3 regions of the Streptomyces sp. Y309 genome follow, and region 3 is predicted to be linked to each of the others. Evidence: riboswitches for the same ligand, from Rfam matches in the RefSeq annotation. Region 3 holds a riboswitch; each other region holds the start of a gene.
What was found. Region 3 has a riboswitch for cobalamin ahead of AC0KTA_RS26970 (prenyltransferase/squalene oxidase repeat-containing protein). Riboswitches for the same ligand answer to the same signal wherever they lie in the genome.

Region 1: linked by a shared signal. The riboswitch ahead of AC0KTA_RS12230 (ribonucleoside-diphosphate reductase subunit alpha) and the one ahead of AC0KTA_RS26970 (prenyltransferase/squalene oxidase repeat-containing protein) in region 3 are both predicted to bind cobalamin.
Region 2: linked by a shared signal. The riboswitch ahead of AC0KTA_RS01600 (CoA-acylating methylmalonate-semialdehyde dehydrogenase) and the one ahead of AC0KTA_RS26970 (prenyltransferase/squalene oxidase repeat-containing protein) in region 3 are both predicted to bind cobalamin.

What each region holds. Positions count from the first base shown of each region.
Region 1 covers NZ_CM160048.1:3,199,978-3,204,429, reverse strand. The annotation lists gene AC0KTA_RS12230 (ribonucleoside-diphosphate reductase subunit alpha) at 1-2,058, opposite strand, end outside; cobalamin riboswitch at 2,188-2,328, opposite strand; gene mctP (monocarboxylate uptake permease MctP) at 2,432-4,060, opposite strand; gene AC0KTA_RS12220 (DUF3311 domain-containing protein) at 4,057-4,356, opposite strand.
Region 2 covers NZ_CM160048.1:373,370-377,821, reverse strand. The annotation lists gene AC0KTA_RS01605 (serine/threonine-protein kinase) at 1-1,013, opposite strand, end outside; cobalamin riboswitch at 1,150-1,328, shown strand; gene AC0KTA_RS01600 (CoA-acylating methylmalonate-semialdehyde dehydrogenase) at 1,582-3,081, shown strand; gene AC0KTA_RS01595 (acyl-CoA dehydrogenase family protein) at 3,090-4,238, shown strand; gene AC0KTA_RS01590 (enoyl-CoA hydratase/isomerase family protein) at 4,235-4,452, shown strand, end outside.
Region 3 covers NZ_CM160048.1:6,540,367-6,544,818, forward strand. The annotation lists gene AC0KTA_RS26965 (SCO2322 family protein) at 1-290, opposite strand, end outside; gene AC0KTA_RS26970 (prenyltransferase/squalene oxidase repeat-containing protein) at 287-1,525, opposite strand; cobalamin riboswitch at 1,626-1,775, opposite strand; gene AC0KTA_RS26975 (SDR family oxidoreductase) at 1,927-2,796, shown strand; gene AC0KTA_RS26980 (MBL fold metallo-hydrolase) at 2,810-3,868, opposite strand; gene AC0KTA_RS26985 (aldehyde dehydrogenase) at 4,036-4,452, shown strand, end outside.

The DNA.
Region 1 (4,452 bases), 3.3 Mb from region 3:
GTCCCACACGCCGAGCCGCTTCAGCTCGTCCACCAGGTACGAGTTGACCTGGAGGAACTCGCCGGACAGCGTCTCGCGCTTGAAGAGGTTGGAGACCTGCGGCTCGATGCACTCGTACACGCCCGCGATGGACGCGATGGTGGCCGTCGGCGCGATGGCGAGAAGCAGCGAGTTGCGCATGCCCGTCTTCGCGATCCGCGCCCGCAGCGCCGCCCACCGCTCGGGCGGGGCGAGCTCGACACCGTAGTGGTCGGGGTGCAGCACGCCGCGCGCGGTGCGGGTCTTCTCCCAGGCGGGGAGCGGGCCGTTGCGCTCGGCGAGGTCGGCGGACGCCTCGTACGCGGCGAGCATGACGCGCTCGGCGATGCGCGTGGACAGGGCGCGCGCCTCGGGCGCGTCGAAGGGCAGCTTGAGCTGGAAGAAGACGTCCTGGAGGCCCATCGCGCCCAGGCCCACGGGGCGCCACCTGCTGTTCGACCGCCCGGCCTGCTCGGTCGGGTAGAAGTTGATGTCCACGACGCGGTCGAGGAACGTGACGGCCGTGCGCACGGTGGCGTCGAGCCGCTCCCAGTCGATGTCGCCGCGCTCCGTGTCGACGAACGCGCCGAGGTTCACCGACCCCAGGTTGCACACGGCCGTCTCGCCGTCGTCCGTGACCTCCAGGATCTCCGTGCAGAGGTTGGAGGAGTGGACGGTGTGGCCGGGCTCGGCGGTCTGGTTGGCCGTGCGGTTGGCGGTGTCCTTGAAGGTCATCCAGCCGTTGCCGGTCTGCGCGAGGGTGCGCATCATGCGGCCGTACAGCTCACGGGCGGGGATGGTCTTCTGCGCGAGACCGGCCGCCTCCGCCTTCTTGTACGCGGCGTCGAACTCCTCGCCCCACAGGTCGACGAGCTCGGGCACGTCGGCGGGGGAGAACAGCGACCACGGCTTGTCGGCGGCCACGCGGCGCATGAACTCGTCCGGGATCCAGTGCGCCAGGTTCAGGTTGTGGGTGCGCCGGGCGTCCTCGCCGGTGTTGTCCCGCAGCTCCAGGAACTCCTCGATGTCGGAGTGCCAGGTCTCCAGGTAGACGGCGGCGGCGCCCTTGCGGCGGCCGCCCTGGTTCACGGCGGCGACGGAGGCGTCAAGCGTCTTCAGGAACGGCACGATGCCGTTGGAGTGCCCGTTGGTGCCGCGGATCAGCGAGCCGCGCGAGCGGATGCGGGAGTACGAGAGCCCGATGCCGCCGGCGTGCTTGGAGAGCCGGGCGACCTGGTGGTACCGGTCGTAGATGGAGTCCAGCTCGTCCAGCGGCGAGTCCAGGAGGTAGCACGAGGACATCTGCGGGTGCCGGGTACCGGAGTTGAAGAGCGTGGGCGAGGACGGCAGGTAGTCGAGGCGGCTCATCAGGCGGTAGAGCGCGGCGACCTCGTCGAGCGCCCGCTCGCCCGCTTCCGCTGAGTCAAACGCGGTGTCCTCGGCGAGACCGGCGGCCACGCGCAGCATGAAGTGCTGCGGCGTCTCGACGACCTTGCGGGTGATGGGGTGCCGCAGCAGATAGCGGCTGTGCAGCGTGCGCAGGCCGAAGTACTCGAAGCGGCGGTCGGCGCCGTCGGCGAGCGCGGCGTCCACGAGACCGTCGAGGCGGGCGGCGTGCTGCACCGTGAACTCGGCGGTGCGGTCGGCGATCAGGCCCTCGCGGTGGCCGACGGCGACCGACTCGGAGAACGACGTGACGCCTTGTGAGGCGGCTTCCTCACGAATGCCGATGGTCAGCAGCCGGGCGGCGAGCCGGGAGTAGGCGGGGTCCTCGGAGATGAGTCCGGCGGCCGCCTCCGTCGCGAGCTCCCGCAGTTCGGCCTCGTCCGCCTTCGCCGAGCGGCCGCGCAGCGCGGCGGCGGCGACGCGGCCGGGGTCGGCGTCAGGGAGGTCGGCGGTGAGGTCGGTCAGGGTGCGCAGCAGCGCGGTGCCTGGACCGTCGGTGGTCGGCGCGGCCTGCTCGGCCGCTGCCTGCTGGCCGGCCTGCGCCGGCTGCTGCTGGGCCTGCGCTGACGCGGGTTCGGCGGGCGCGATGGTCACGTGGTGCTCTCCCTCGCTCGGCTCTGGGCCTTCGGGGGAGCGGCGCGGCGCGGCTGCGCCCGCGCAGGGGCGATCCGCGTCCACCAACCCATTCCGCGAGGCCCGGACGTCTCGGCACCCGGACCGGACGATCCGGGTACGCCGTCGGCAGGTCGTCGGACTCACTGGCACAGCGTGTGGCGCGGGCGCCCAAATGCGTACCAGTACACCGTTGCGGGACAGTTCCGGACTTGCACCGGATTCCCCTGCGGCGACAGCGAGCACGAGCATACATCTTGTGTCCGACGATGCGAGCAGGCCCACATGTTGTGTCGGCCGCGGACACGACAACGGGCCGCCGATTCATCGGCGGCCCGTTGTCACCGTACAAGGCCTAGTGGCCGGAAGCTGCCCCGACCTTCGGTGGTTCGGCCGCCACGCCCTTGTCTCCGGCGTCGGCGGTGTAGTCCTCCGGGGACGTCTCGTCGATGCCGTCGGGGGCCTTGAGGGCCCTCAGGACGAAGGTGAGGACGACGGTCACGACGACGTTCAGGACGAAGGCCGTCAGGCCGATGTAGCCGATCTCACCGATGCCCGGGATCTCCTTGGACGAGCCGCCGAAGTGCTTCTGCGTCGGCGAGGCGACTCCGTACGCCGCGACCGTGCCGTAGACCATGCCGACCGCCCAGCCCGCGAGCAGCGCCCACCGGTGGAACCAGCGCGTGAACAGGCCGCCGACCAGCGCGGGCATGGTCTGCAGGATCCAGATGCCGCCGAGGAGCTGGAAGTTGATGGCGACCGTCTTGTCCATGGTGAGCACGAAGGCGAGCGCGCCCACCTTCACCAGCAGCGAGACCAGCTTGGAGACCTTGGTCTCCTGCTCGGGTGTCGCGTCCGGTTTGAGGAAGTCCTTGTAGATGTTGCGGGTGAAGAGATTCGCGGCCGCGATGGACATGATGGCCGCGGGCACGAGCGCGCCGATGCCGATCGCCGCGAACGCGACGCCCGTGAACCAGTCCGGGAACATGTCCTCGAAGAGCTGCGGAATCGCCAACTGCCCGTTCTCGACCTTGACTCCGGCCGCGATCGCCATGAACCCGAGCAGCGCGAGCAGGCCGAGCATCAGCGAGTACAGCGGCAGGATGGTGGTGTTGCGGCGGATCACGTCGCGGCTGCGCGAGGACAGCGTCGCGGTGATCGAGTGCGGGTACATGAACAGCGCGAGCGCGGAGCCGAGCGCGAGCGTCGCGTACGTCCAGGTCCCCGCGTCGCCGGGCACGAGCGCGCCGACGGGTTTGCCGGTGGCCTCGTTCGTCGCGGAGAACTTCTCGTTCGCCGCGTGGAAGATCTCGTCGAAGCCGCCGAGCTTGATCGGGATGTAGATGATGGCCACCGCGATCACGATGTAGATCAGGGTGTCCTTCACGAATGCGATCAGCGCGGGGGCCCGCAGTCCGGAGGAGTACGTGTACGCGGCGAGCACGCCGAAGGCGATGAGCAGCGGCAGGTCCTTGATGAACCAGTTGGTGTCCTCGCCGCCGCCGACGCCCATCACGTCAAGCACGGCCTGGATGCCGACCAGTTGGAGCGCGATGTACGGCATGGTCGCGAGGATGCCGGTGACGGCCACCGCGAGGGACAGGCCCTTGGAGCCGAAGCGGCCGCGGACGAAGTCCGAGGTGGTGACGTACCCGTGCTTGTGCGAGACGGACCACAGGCGGGGCAGGAAGGTGAAGATCAGCGGGTAGACGAGGATGGTGTACGGCACGGCGAAGAAGCCGGCCGCGCCCGCCGCGTAGATCGCCGCCGGGACGGCCACGAAGGTGTAAGCGGTGTAGAGGTCGCCGCCGAGCAGGAACCAGGTCACCCAGGTCCCGAACGACCGGCCGCCCAGGCCCCATTCGTCGAGGCTCTGGTCGTTCTCGGCCCGGCGCCAGCGGGACGCCAGGAAGCCCATGACGGTGACCGCGAGGAAGAAGAAGATGAAGACGGCGAGCGCGACGCCGTTGACGCCGTCGTTCACCGGGACGCACCTTCCTTGAGGGCCTTGGCGGCCTCTGCGGTCTTGCGGGCGCGCTGGTCACGCTGCCACAGCTTGTACGCGATCATCGTGAGCGCGGTCGATATCAGCACCCACAGCATCTGGTACCAGTAGAAGAACGGGATGCCGATGAAGGCCGGGTCGGCCTTGGCGTAGGAACTCACCCAGAGCATCGCCACGAAGGGCGCCACGAGGCAGAGGGCGATGACCACGCGGACCGGTGTGACCACCGGTTGACTCACTTCAGGCGCAACCGGCACTTCAGGCGCATCTGACATACCGCGGCTCCGTTCCCTCGCTTATCCCGTGCTTAACGTGCGGGAAATCTAAGCGACGGTCTCGCGGTACGGAACCCCTGTCCGTATAACGGACGG
Region 2 (4,452 bases), 6.2 Mb from region 3:
CCGGACGGACGTCCCGGAGCGGCCGCGGAGTCGGAACGTCCCGGAGTGGCCGGGGAGTCGATGACGACCGCCCCGGCGGCCTCCCGGTCGCTCGTGCGGCTCGCCAACTCGTCCTGAAGCCGGGCGATCTCGGCCTGCTGCGCCGCGATCAGCTCGTGTACCTCGAGCGGCCAGGGACGGGCGGAGGGCGAGAGCCGGCCGATCTCTTCGAGGAGCTGGGCCGGACTCGGCCGCTCGCTCGGGTCCTTGGCCAGGCAACGGGTGACGACGGGGCGGATCCTCTCCGGGAGCCCGCTGAGATCGGGGTCGGTGTGCACCACGTTGTACAGGGTCTGCGGCGTGGACGGCCCGGCGAACGGGCACTTGCCCGTGCACGCCATCACCAGCACCGTCCCCAGGGAGAACACATCGCTGGCCGAGCCGAGCGGCTGCCCTTGGGCCTGCTCCGGGGACATGAAGCCGGGGGAGCCGACCAGCCAGCCCGAGTGGGTCAGCTCGGTGCCGCCTTCGCTGTCGGTCGCCCGTGCGATGCCGAAGTCGATCACCCTGGGGCCGTCGTCGGCGAGCAGCACATTGGACGGCTTCAGATCCCGGTGCACAAGGCCGGCCCGGTGGATGTCGAGCAGGGCGGAGGCCAGCCCCGCGGCCATGCGCAGCACCGCTTCCTCCGGCAGCGCGCCGAGGGCCGTCACCGCTTGCTGAAGCGAAGGGCCCGGGACGAACTCCGATGTCAGCCACGGCTCGGGCGCGTCGGCGTCGGCGTCGATCACCGCCGAGGTGTACGCGCCGGACACCTTGCGGGAGGCGTCCACCTCGCGGCGGAACCGGGCCCGGAAGCCGTCGTCCTCGACGAACTGGCTGCGCACCTGCTTCAGCGCGACGAGTCGGCCGTCCGGGGCGCTGCTCAGCAAGACGCGCCCCATCCCGCCGCGGCCCAGCTCCGCGATGGTCCGATAGCGCCCGACTTCCTCTGGATCACTCGCTGTTAATCGCTCCACTGTGTCCCCTCGCATCGGACAGGCCGCTCAACGGACCGGACGAACCAACGGAGAGAGAGTGTGAAGCGTCCGGTGAACCCCGGACAAGATGTCGCTGAACCTCGGAGGGCCGCGCAGTCGGGTGTGGACTTACTAGGACGTCCAAGTATATGTTCGTGGCGAAGCCCGCGGTGCAGGGAAGCCGGTGTGAATCCGGCGCGGTCCCGCCACTGTGACCGGGGAGTGCGTTCTCGCGTGCAACAACGCCACTGACGGAGAAGTCCGTCGGGAAGGCGGGAGAACGGGCGCTGATCCGGGAGTCAGGATACCGGCCGCGGGGTGTTCCGTGTTGTCCACGAGGATGGAGCAGACACGCATGGCCCCGGTGCGCACTCACGAACCCGGTGATCCGGCATTGCGAGCGACAACCGACCCCGGTGATCCGGCAATGCGAGCGACAACCCCCGCTGTCTGACGGCCCCTTCGCCGTTCGCGTCCACTTTTCCGCCCGTCGGACCGGCATGCCCGCGCATGCCCGCATGCCCCGACGGTCGGCCGGCCGCGCCCCTCCCCGGATCGCACCTGACGAAAGAGCAGGCTCCCCATGGTCCGTGAACTGACCCATTTCATCGGCGGCAAGCACACCCCGGGCACCTCGGGCACGCTCGCCGACGTGTACGACCCCAACACCGGCGACGTACAGGCCCGCGTCCCGCTCGCGAACCGCGCCGAGACCGAGGCCGCCATCGCCGACGCGGCGCAGGCGCAGCGCGAGTGGGGCGAGTGGAACCCGCAGCGCCGCGCCCGCGTCCTGCTGCGGTTCCTCCAGCTCGTCGACGGCGAACGCGAGTCCCTGGCGCGACTGTTGTCCGCCGAGCACGGCAAGACCGTCCCCGACGCGCACGGCGACCTCCAGCGCGGCCTGGAGGTCGTGGAGTTCGCCGCGGGCATCCCGCACCTGCTCAAGGGCGAGTTCACCGACAACGCCGGGACCGGCATCGACGTGCACTCGCTGCGCCGCCCCATCGGCGTCGTCGCCGGTATCACGCCGTTCAACTTCCCCGCGATGATTCCCCTGTGGAAGGCCGCGCCCGCCATCGCCTGCGGCAACGCCTTCATCCTGAAGCCCTCCGAACGCGACCCGTCCGTCCCGCTGCGCCTCGCCGAACTCTTCCTGGAGGCGGGCCTGCCGCCGGGCATCCTCAACGTCGTCAACGGCGGCAAGGAAGCCGTCGACACCCTCCTGGAAGACCCGCGCGTCGAGGCGCTCGGCTTCGTCGGCTCGACGCCGGTCGCCGCGCACATCTACGCCACCGCCGCCGCCCACGGCAAGCGCGCCCAGTGCTTCGGCGGCGCCAAGAACCACATGATCGTGATGCCGGACGCCGACCTCGACCAGGCCGTGGACGCCCTGATCGGCGCCGGCTACGGCTCGGCGGGCGAGCGCTGCATGGCGATCTCGGTGGCCGTGCCGGTCGGCGAGGCCACCGCCGACGCCCTGGTGGCCCGCCTCAGGGACCGCATCGGCGCGCTGCGCATCGGCCGCTCCGACGACGCCGATGCCGACTTCGGCCCGCTCGTCAGCCGCGACGCCGTCGACCGGGTCCGCGGTTGCGTGGACCTGGGCGTCGAGGAGGGCGCCGAACTCGTCGTCGACGGACGGGACTTCACGCTCCCCGGCCACGAGGGCGGATTCTTCGCGGGCGCCTCCCTCTTCGACCGCGTCACCACCGACATGCGGATCTACCAGGAGGAGATCTTCGGCCCGGTCCTGTCCGTCGTACGCGCCGCCGACTACGAAGAGGCGCTGCGGCTGCCCACCGAGCACCCGTACGGCAACGGCGTCGCGCTCTTCACGCGCGACGGCGACACCGCCCGCGACTTCACCCGGCGCGTCGACACCGGCATGGTCGGCGTCAACGTACCCATCCCGGTCCCTGTCGCGTACCACACCTTCGGCGGCTGGAAGCGCTCCGGATTCGGCGATCTCAACCAGCACGGCCCCGACTCGATCCGCTTCTACACCCGCACCAAGACCGTCACCTCGCGCTGGCCCTCCGGGACCAAGGAAGGCGCGTCCTTCACCCTCCCGACGATGCGGTGACCGGCGCCATGACCAGCACCCTGCTCACCGACGACCAGCTCGCCATCGTCGAGACGACCCTCGACTTCGCCCAGGAACACCTGGCCCCGCACGCGCTCGCCTGGGACCGGGACAAGCACTTCCCGGTCGAGGTGCTGCGCAAGGCCGCGGATCTCGGTCTCGGCGGCATGTACGTCGCCGAGGACGCGGGCGGCTCCGGGCTCACCCGGGCCGACGGCGTCCTCGTCTTCGAGGCCCTCGCCTCCGGCTGTCCGTCCATCGCGGGCTATCTGTCGATCCACAACATGGTCGCCTGGATGATCGACCGGTACGGCGACGAGGCCCAGCGCGCCCGCTGGCTCGCGCCGCTGACCTCCATGGACTGGCTCGGCAGCTACTGCCTCACCGAGCCCGGCGCCGGCTCGGACGCGGCCGCGCTCAGCACCCGTGCCGAGCGCGACCGCGACACATACGTCCTGAACGGCGTCAAGCAGTTCATCTCCGGCGCGGGCGCGTCGCACGTCTACCTCGTGATGGCCCGCACCGGCGAGAGCGGCCCCGGCGGCGTCTCCGCCTTCGTCGTCGAACGCGACGACCCCGGCCTGTCCTTCGGCCCGAACGAGAAGAAGATGGGCTGGAACGCCCAGCCCACCCGGCAGGTGATCCTCGACGACGTGCGGGTGCCCGCCGACCGGCTGCTCGGCGGCGCGGGCAACGGCTTCCGCATCGCCATGAACGGCCTCAACGGCGGCCGCCTCGGCATCGCCGCCTGCTCCCTCGGCGGCGCCCGCAGCGCCCTCGACCGCAGCCTCACCCACCTCGCCGACCGGGAGGCCTTCGGGGCGCGGCTCCTCGACGCACAGGCACTCCAGTTCAGGCTCGCCGACATGGCGACCGAGCTGGCCGCCGCCCGCGCCCTGGTCCGGCAGGCCGCGCAGGCCCTCGACCTGGGCGACCCGCAGGCACCCGAATTGTGCGCCATGGCGAAGCAGTTCGCCACCGACACCGGCCACTCGGTGGCCGACCGCGCGCTCCAACTGCACGGCGGCTACGGCTACCTGACCGAGTACGGCATCGAGAAGCTCGTCCGCGACCTGCGCGTCCACCGCATCCTGGAAGGAACCAACGAGATCATGCGCCTGATCGTTGCCCGCGGCCTGACGGAGGCGCTGCGATGACCGCCGCCGCCACCGACGACGATGCGCAGGTGCTGCTGCGCACCGAAGGCCGCGCCGCGTACATCGTCCTCAACCGGCCCCGGGCCCTGAACGCCCTCACCCACGCCATGGTCCGCCGCATCGACGAGGCCCTCACCGCCTGGGAGACGGACCCGGCCGTCGAGACGGTCGTGCTCACCGGCGCGGGGGAGCGGGGGCTGTGCGCGGGCGGCGA
Region 3 (4,452 bases):
CAGATCGCGTCGAAGTCGGCCGTGCCGCGCGGCTTCTCGGCGCTGCCGGAGTTGGCGGACACGGCGAACCGGAAGCCCTCCACGTCGCCGTCGTCGGGCCGGGCGATGGAGGGCCCCTGCGTCGCGTACACCCACGAGCCGTCCTTGCCCTGCTGCCAGAACGACCAGTAGCGGTAGTCGGAGGCGTGGGCGGGGCCCGCGGCGAGGAGCGCGCCGGCCAGCAGGGCCAGGAGCGCGGTGAGCGGGGCGGCCACCGTGAGGCGGCCGCGCCCCGGGTGGCGCCGGCTCACAGCTGGTTCTTCTTCTTGCGGCCGCTGAGCAGGAAGCCGATGCCCGCGCCCGCGACCAGGCCGACGCCGACGATCCACCAGATGCTGACGCCGGAACCGTCGTCCTGGTCCTTGTCCTTCTCCTTGGCCCCGGCGGTGGCCTCCGCGACGGCCTTGGGCTTCGGGCCCTGCGCGTTCAGCTGCTTGACGAGGTCGGCGCCGCCGAAGTCGCGTACGTCCATGTCCGCGGCGAGGGCCGCGAAGACGAGCTGGGAGTAGGCGGCGGGCCCGCTGTCCTTGGCCCAGGCGGCGGAGTTCTTCGACAGCCACTCGGCCGACTTCTTCGCCTGCTCCTGCTGTCCCGCGGCGGCGAGCGCGACCACCGCGTCGGCGGTGTTGCCGACGTCCGGCTGGTCCTTGGCGCCGGGCATGGAGGAGGTGAGGTGGCCGGTCTTGGCGAGGGACTGCAGCAGGTAGCCGGTGCCGTTCCGGGCGGCCTGCTCGGCGGTGTCCGGCTTCGCGCACTTCGGCGCGGAGCCGGCCGTCTTCCCCTTCGCCGGTACGAGGCCCTGGCCGAGGCCGCCGAGCACGCCGGCCGCGGTGGCGTCGGCGTTCGGCGCGAGCTTGCCGGACTTGGCGTCGGCGAGGCCGAACGCGCCGCCGTCCTTGCCGCAGTCCATGGCGAGCTTCGGCAGCGCGTCGAGCGGCGACTTGCCCTTCTGGGACTTCACGGACGCGGGCTTCTCGCCGACCGCGGCGAGCGCGCCGATCACGATGCCGGTGGAGTTGGCGTCGCTGGGCAGGCCCGGGTTGTAGCCCCAGCCGCCGTCCTGGTTCTGGACGGACTTCAGCCAGTCGAGGCCCTTCTTCACCGCGTTCGACTCGTTGCCGAGGGAGTGCAGCGCCTGGATCGCGGCGGCGGTGGAGTTCGAGTCGACCTGCGTCTTGGACCCGCACGGCTCGGTCGCGTCCGCGCGGTACGCGGCGAAGCCGCCGCTCGCGCACTGCTGGCCGGTGAGCCAGTCGACGGCCTTCGCGGCCGGGGTGACGCCCACGGTCTTCTGCGCGAGCAGCGCGTACGACTGCCGGAACACGCCGTCGAACTGCGGGTCCTTCTTGCCGTACAGACCGGACGGCAGCGGTCCCCCGGTCGCATCCGCCGACGGCGGCGCGTCGTCGGCGAGGGCGGCCGGGGCGGTGGCGGTGCCGAGGGCGACGGCCACGGCCAGGGCAGCTGCGCTGCGGCGAACGTTCATGATGCGGCGGGTGCCTCTCCCTGTGGGGAGCCGGGCGGCACGGCACGCACGGGCACCGGGCGGCTCGGGCTCCGTATACCTCGACGGTGCCGGCCATCGGCACGTGCCGATGACGCGAGCCGGTCATGCGGCGTACGAGGCAATCCGGCTTACCGCACCCAGGTGCGGATCACGGCTGCGGGTCAGCGCCGGATTTCCACCGGCTTCCCCTCGTACGCGCATGATGACGACCCGCCCACTCTACCGGCCCGTATCCCGCCCCCTCGGGCCCGGCACCGGGTGCCCCCGGCCCCGCCCCGCCGCCCCGGCGCGGTCTGGCAGGCCGGTGCGGGCGGGCGTACGTTGGCCTGGGCCCCGGGGCACGGGAGTTGGGCCGGGGCACGGGAGCCGAGGGGGCACGCATGGCGGGTGCGGAGACGGAACGTACCGAGGGGCCGGGACGGCGGGACGGCGCCCGCACCTGTCTCGTCACCGGCGCGGCATCCGGCATCGGCCGGGCTGTCGCGCGCCGCCTCGCCGCTCAGGGCCACCGCGTCATCGGCGCCGACATCGCGGAGATCAAGGACGCGGGCTACACCGGATACGCCGGGGACACCGCGTACGCCGCGATCCAGGCCGACCTGGCCACCGCCGAGGGGCGGGCCCTGCTCGTGGAGGGGGCCGCCGAGCTGGGCGGCGGCCGCCTGGACGCGGTGGTGGCGTGCGCGGGGGTCGGCCTGTTCGACCCGGTGGCCGTGCGCGTGAACGGCTTCGGCGCCATCGCCACGCTGGCGGGCCTGCGGCCGCTGCTCGCGGCGGGCCGGGACCCGCGGGCGCTCGCCGTGGCGTCGCTGGCCGCCGTGCACGAGACCGATCCGGCGATCGTCGCCGCGGTGCTCGCGGACGACGAGGTGGCGGCCGTCGCCGCCGCGCGGGCCGCCGTCGACCGCGGCGAGGAACAGCTCGTGTACGCCTCCGCGAAGCGGGCGCTGGTCCGCTGGGTGCGGCGGGCCGCGGTCACCGACGCCTGGGCGGGCGCCGGCATCCCGCTCAACGCGATCGCGCCCGGCATCGTCCGCACCCCGCTCAGCCGCCCCCTGCTCGAAGACCCGGAACTGCACGCGCTCACCGACGCGTCCGTCCCGATGCCGCTGCACGGCTACGCGGACCCGGAACAGATCGCCCCGCTGATCGACCACCTGACGTCGCCGGAGAACACCCACGTCACGGGCCAGGTGGTGTTCATCGACGGGGGAGCGGACGCGGTGCTGCGGGGGGACGAGGGCTGGTGACGACGCGGGCCGCCTAGGCGGCGTACGCCACGTACACGACCGGATCACTCCCCGGCACGGCCTCCGCGCGCCCCAGCTTCACAAGCCGCCGCAGGTGGGCCTCCGCCTCCGACACCGCGATGTTCCGTGAGCCGTAGGGGATGTCGGCCCAGGGCCTGTTCCACTCCATGCGCTCGGCGAGCTGCCAGGGCGTGCGCGGCTCACCGAGCAGCGTGAGCAGCTGTGCGAGCCGCTCCTCGTGATGGTCGAGCAACTCCCGTACGCGGGGCCGGGCTTCGGTGAAGGCGTGCTGATGAGCAGGAAGAACCTCGGCGACACCGAGCCGCCCGACCCGCTCCAGGGAGTCCAGATAGTCACCGAGGGGGTCGGTGACGGTGGCGTCGTCCGGGTCCTCGTAGAGCCCGATGTGCGGGGTGATGCCGGGCAGCAGATGATCGCCGGAGAAGAGCCGCCCGTGTCCGTCGCGCCCCGCCGGATGGTCCTCCTCCAGATGCAGGCAGACGTGGCCGGGGGTGTGCCCCGGCGTCCAGATCGCGCGCAGGCGCCGGCCCGCGAGCGGGACGAGCTCGCCGGGGGTGATGGTCCGGTCGGGCAGGGCGGGGGCGAGGCCGGGGAGCCTCGGGGTGCGGCCCGCGTCGCGGGCGGCGAGCAGCGGCGCCACGTGCGCCGCGGGCGCGCCCGCGGCGGCGAGCTTGTCGGCCATGTACCCGTACCACCGCTCGGGCGCGTGCTCACGCGTGCGCCGCACGACGTCGGCGTCGGCCTCATGCATCGCGATCCACGCCCCGGAAGCTTCCCGCACCTTGGCGGAGAGCCCGTGATGGTCGGGATGGTGATGCGTCACCAACACCCCGTGTACGTCCCCGACTCCGACCCCGCACGCGGCGAGCCCGGCGACGAGCGTGTCCCACGAGGCGGGATCGTCCCACCCGGTGTCGACGAGAACGGCACCCCGACCGGTGTCGAGAAGATGCACAAGGGTGTACCCGAGCGGGTTGTCCGGAATGGGCACACGAATGCTCCACACTCCACCCCCGTGCGCGATGGTCCCGGTGCCGCTCGCCTGAGTCATCGCTTCCCCCGCTCGCCGCCGGACACCCGTCGTCGCACCGCGCGGCCCGCCTCAACTCGGGGTGGGTGCACGGTCATTGCTCACTATAACTAGAACTGATATCAGTTCTGAAACAGCGTCAGGAACCGGTGCCGGAACGACACGCGTCCCGCAGGAGGCAGTCAGCCATGACCGAGCTCGTGGAACACGGACAGCTGTTCATCGGCGGGGAGTTGGCGGACCCGCTGGGCAGGGATGTCATCGAGGTCGTCTCGCCGCACACCGGCGAGGTGTTCGCGCGGGTGCCGCACGCCGCGCCCGCTGATGTGGACCGGGCCGTCGCCGCCGCGCGGAAGGCGTTCGACGAGGGGCCCTGGCCGCGGGTGACACTCGCGGAGCGGATCGAGGTCGTCGCGAAGATCAAGGACGGGATCGCCGCGCGGCACGAGGAGATCGCGCGCGTCATCAGCTCCGAGAACGGGACCCCGTTCACGGCGTCCGTGATGGTGCAGGCGCTCTCCGCGATGATGGTGTGGGACGCGGCGATCACGACGGCGCGGAACTTCACGTACGAAGAGGCGCGGGACGGGGTGCTCGGGAAGATT